Regions from separate parts of the Rhizobium sp. AN5 genome, predicted to be linked through region 1. Evidence: predicted binding sites of a transcription regulator. Region 1 holds the regulator's gene; the other holds the start of a gene.
The links. The regulator HrcA, encoded in region 1, represses chaperone genes, less so after heat shock. The targets are predictions, from matches to a motif close to GTTAGCACTCNCNNNNNGNGAGTGCTAAC.

Region 1 (2,403 bases):
CATGGCGGGGCGCAGCACCCGGTCACCGATGGTGAAACCGGCCTGAACCACCTGCAGTACCGTGTTGTTCGGAACCGCCGTGTTCGGAATTTCGAACATAGCCTGGTGGAAATTCGGATCGAATTTCTGGCCTTCCGCATCGATCTTTTTGACGCCATGGCGCTCCAGCGTCGAGAGCATCGAACGCTCTGTCATCTCGACACCTTCGATCAGGCCGTTGAGACCGGCTTCGCCATTGGTCTTGAGTTCGTCCGGAATGGCTTCAAGAGCGCGGCGAAGATTGTCGGAAACGGCAAGCATGTCGCGCGCGAAAGCGGCGAGAGAATAGGCCTTCGCATCCTTGACTTCGCGCTCGGTGCGGCGACGAAGATTGTCCATTTCTGCTGCAAGACGCAGGAACTTGTCGCGCAGATCGGCATTTTCGGCCCTGAGCAGTTCGATCGGATCGGGCTCGGCAGCTTCCGCCGTCTCTTCCCCTGTAAATGCGGGTTCGACAAACTCTTCGGCGACGTCCGCGTCAGGTCCGGGCTTTTTCGTATCGTCGGTCATGACGTTCTCCAGATTTGAATATTGTTGGTTGCGCCCGATATCGAGGTTTGAAGGGCAAAAATCAAGGCTTGCGGCGAAAAGCTTGCCGCATTCTCTAACCTTGCGGGCTTGTCCTATCTCTGCTTTCGGGAAAGGCGGGCCATAATTTGTGCGGTGTAGTCCACCATAGGCACGATACGGGCGTAATTGAGCCTCGTGGGACCGATGACGCCGACCGCACCCACAACGCGATTTTCCTCATCCCGATAAGGTGCCACGATCAGTGACGAGCCTGACAGCGAGAAGAGCTTGTTTTCCGAGCCGATGAAAATCCTGACACCTGAGCCACTTTCTGCAAGGTTGAGGATCTCGATGAGATTTTCCTTGCGTTCCAGATCGTCGAACAGCAGGCGCACACGATCGATATCTTCCTCACCGGCCAGACCTTCCAGCAGGTTGGAGCGTCCGCGGACAATGAGGCGGCCGAGCTTGCCCTCTTCATTGTCGCCCGCCCATATGGCGAGACCACGTTCGATGAGATCCTGCGCGAGCGTGCCGAGTTCCGACTGCAATTCGGCACGCTGCGTCTGAAACTGGCCCCGCAGTTCCTGCAGCGTCTGCCCGGAAAGATGGGCATTGATGAAATTCGCCGCCTCGGTCAATTGCGATGACGAAATGCCAGCCGGCAATTCGATGATACGGTTTTCGACCTGATTGTGGTCCCCTACCAGCACGGCAAGCGCCTTGGTGGGCTCCAGCCGGATGAATTCAACATGCTTGAGAATGACGTCGCTCTTGGCCGTCAGCACCAGGCCCGCACCGCGCGACATGCCTGAAAGCATGCGGCTTGCCTCCGTCAGCAACCCTTCCAGCGATTGCTCGTGGCCGGCGACCGGACCGATCTGCCGGTCGATGCTGGCTCTCTCATCGGCGGGCAAATCGCCCACCTGCATGAATGCGTCCACGAAGAAGCGCAGCCCCGTCTGGGTGGGCAGGCGACCGGCGCTGATGTGCGGCGAATAGATGAGACCCAGTTCCTCGAGATCGCTCATGACGTTGCGAACGGAGGCCGGTGAAAGCGACATCGGCAACAGCCGCGACAGGCTGCGCGACCCCAAGGGTTCGCCGGTGTCGAGATAGCCTTCGACGATGCGCCGGAAAATCTCCCGCGACCGTTCATCCAGCAACGATGCCTGATCTTTTGAAAGCGGTGCGGAAAAGCCCATATGATCCGTTCTTTATCGTAAAAACCTTGTCCTTACCAATATAATGCGTTGCACCGCTGCGGCAAAATGGAAATTGGCTTTGCAAAAGCCCGGGGCGCACCTTAGAAGGCAGGAACCAACATGGAGAGTGGATCATATGCGGCCTTCAGGCAGAAAAACCGATCAGATGCGCAAGGTTTCCTTCGAGCGCAATTTCTCGAAACATGCCGAAGGTTCCTGTCTGGTCAAATTCGGCGATACGCATGTGCTCGTCACCGCAAGCCTTGAGGAAAAGACGCCACCGTGGCTGCGCAACAGCGGCAAGGGCTGGGTCACCGCCGAATACGGCATGCTGCCGCGTTCCACCCATGAACGGATGAAACGCGAGGCCTCAGCCGGCAAGCAGGGCGGACGCACGCAGGAAATCCAGCGCCTCATCGGCCGCTCGCTGCGTGCAGTGGTCGACCTGCAGGCGCTCGGCGAGCGCCAGATCAGCATCGACTGCGACGTCATTCAGGCCGATGGCGGCACGCGCACGGCTTCCATCACCGGCGCATGGATCGCCCTGCATGATTGCCTGAAGTGGATGGAAACCCGCAACATGATCAAGGTCGAAAAGGTCCTGAAAGACCATATTGCCGCGATCTCCTGCGGCATCTTTGCAAAACAG
Region 2 (2,403 bases), 360 kb from region 1:
GAAAGCTTCTTTTCGTGCAGCAGGATGTATGCGTCTTCGAGGTCCGCAACCATCTTTTCCGGGTTGGTCACGAAGTAAGGCGACAGGTAGCCGCGGTCGAACTGCATGCCTTCGACGACTTCGAGTTCGGTTTCAGCGGTCTTGGCTTCTTCAACGGTGATGACGCCTTCGTTGCCGACGCGCTGCATTGCTTCAGCAATGTCGAGACCGATCTGACGCTCGCCGTTTGCAGAGATCGTGCCGACCTGTGCAACTTCTTCCGAAGTGTTGATCTTCTTGGCCTTGGCCTGAAGGTCCTTGACGACTTCAGCAACGGCCAGATCGATACCGCGCTTGAGGTCCATCGGGTTCATGCCGGCAGCAACTGCCTTTGCACCTTCGCGAACGATGGCCTGGGCCAGAACCGTTGCGGTGGTGGTGCCGTCACCGGCGATGTCGTTGGTCTTGGAGGCAACTTCGCGAACGAGCTGTGCGCCCATGTTCTCGAACTTGTCTTCCAGTTCGATTTCCTTGGCGACCGAAACGCCGTCCTTGGTGATGCGCGGTGCGCCGAAGGACTTGTCGATAACGACGTTACGACCCTTCGGGCCGAGGGTGACCTTCACTGCATCAGCGAGAATGTCGACGCCCTTGAGCATCTTTTCGCGCGCTGTGCGGCCGAATTTGACTTCTTTGGCTGCCATTTTCAAAACTCCTGGTTTCGAATGGCCGGACGGGGTCCGGCTTGAAATTTAAGGAAACGATGGGTTCGGCGAAATCAGCCGATGATACCCATGATGTCGGCTTCCTTCATGATCAGAAGGTCTTCGCCGTCGAGCTTGACTTCGGTGCCCGACCACTTGCCGAACAGGACGCGATCGCCAACCTTGACGTCGAGAGCGACGACCTTGCCGGCCTCATCGCGAGCGCCGGAACCGACGGCGACGATTTCGCCTTCCTGCGGCTTTTCCTTGGCGGTATCGGGAATGATGATGCCGCCCTTGGTCTTTGCTTCGGACTCAACGCGACGAACGACGACGCGATCATGAAGCGGGCGGAAATTGGTGCTTGTCATTGCCTAATCCCTCGATCAAATGACTTCAGGAACCTTTTGAAGGTTCACGTGATGGGTGTTAGCACTCCTCTTGTTAGAGTGCCAGCAAAGCCGAGATAAGGAGGCGTCCCCCCGGAGTCAAGAACGCACTGCCGGAAAAATTTCACGGCCTATGGTTACCAGCGTTCCATGACAGAAAATTTCCACGCTCTGACGGGCGCGGACAAATCGCTCTTTTTCAGGCAACCTTCGTTTTCGGCGTAGAGGGGTTTTATGTTCGGATGGTGGCCGGTGGGCCGGAGGCAGGCCTGGCACCGCTTTTTTCCTTGCCATCGGCGTCCTGCTTTGCCATGTGACGCACACCCTTTTTTCGCACCCGGAAAGCATATCATGGCCCATCGCATTCTCACCCTCGGCGAAATCACTGATGGGTTCGACGTTGTTCTTTCGGATGTCTGGGGCGTGCTGCATAATGGCGTCAGCGCTTTCCCGGATGCGGCGGTTGCGCTGCACGACGCGCGCAAGGCCGGCAAGACCGTGGTGCTCATCACCAATTCGCCGCGTCCGGCCCCCGGTGTCATCGCCCAGCTTCGCGTTCTCGGCGTGCCGGATGAGGCCTATGACCGCATCATCACATCGGGCGACGTCACCCGCGGCCTGATCGCGGAAGGCCCGAGAAAAGTCTTCCTGCTCGGCCCCGAGCGGGACATGCCGCTGCTGGAAGGTCTCGATGTCGAACGGGTCGGCGAGGCGGAAGCGGAATCCGTCGTCTGCACCGGTTTCTTCGATGACGAGACGGAAACGCCGGAAGACTATACGGAAATGCTGAAAGGCTTCATCGCCCGCAAGGCGCCGATGATCTGCGCCAACCCCGATCTGGTGGTGGAGCGCGGCGAGCGCATCATTCCCTGCGCCGGCGCCATGGCCGCATATTACGAACAGCTTGGCGGCGAAGTCCGTATTGCCGGCAAACCGCACGCGCCGATCTATGAAGCCTGCCTTGCGGCGGCGAAAGAAGTGCGCGGCGATTTCCCTAGGGATCGCGTGCTCGCCATTGGCGATGGCATGCCGACGGATGTGAAGGGCGCAATTGCGAGCGGCCTAAACCTTCTTTATATCAGCGGCGGCATTCACGCCGCCGAATATACGCTGAATGGCCAGACGGACGAGGCGCTTCTGAACGCCTATCTGAAGGGGCAGGGTGCGGCTCCCGGCTGGTGGATGCCCCGCCTTGCCTAGGAAACGTCTGGCGTAAGCCGGCGTAAAAAATGGATCGACTGCAATGACCGTCTTTCATCGCAATGAAAAAAAGGAGCCGCTGCCTGAAGGCTTGCGCGGCGGCGTCATCGCGATCGGCAATTTCGATGGTG

Region 2: a site for HrcA is predicted at 1,112-1,140, ahead of groES (co-chaperone GroES). Genes of this name have one in related genera too.

The regions. Positions count from the first base shown of each region.
Region 1 covers NZ_OCMJ01000004.1:77,217-79,619, reverse strand. Annotated here, with positions in the region: gene grpE (nucleotide exchange factor GrpE) at 1-549, opposite strand, end outside; gene hrcA (heat-inducible transcriptional repressor HrcA) at 663-1,754, opposite strand; gene rph (ribonuclease PH) at 1,891-2,403, shown strand, end outside.
Region 2 covers NZ_OCMJ01000004.1:435,645-438,047, forward strand. Annotated here, with positions in the region: gene groL (chaperonin GroEL) at 1-683, opposite strand, end outside; gene groES (co-chaperone GroES) at 758-1,054, opposite strand; gene CRP02_RS14415 (TIGR01459 family HAD-type hydrolase) at 1,424-2,272, shown strand; gene CRP02_RS14420 (bifunctional riboflavin kinase/FAD synthetase) at 2,316-2,403, shown strand, end outside.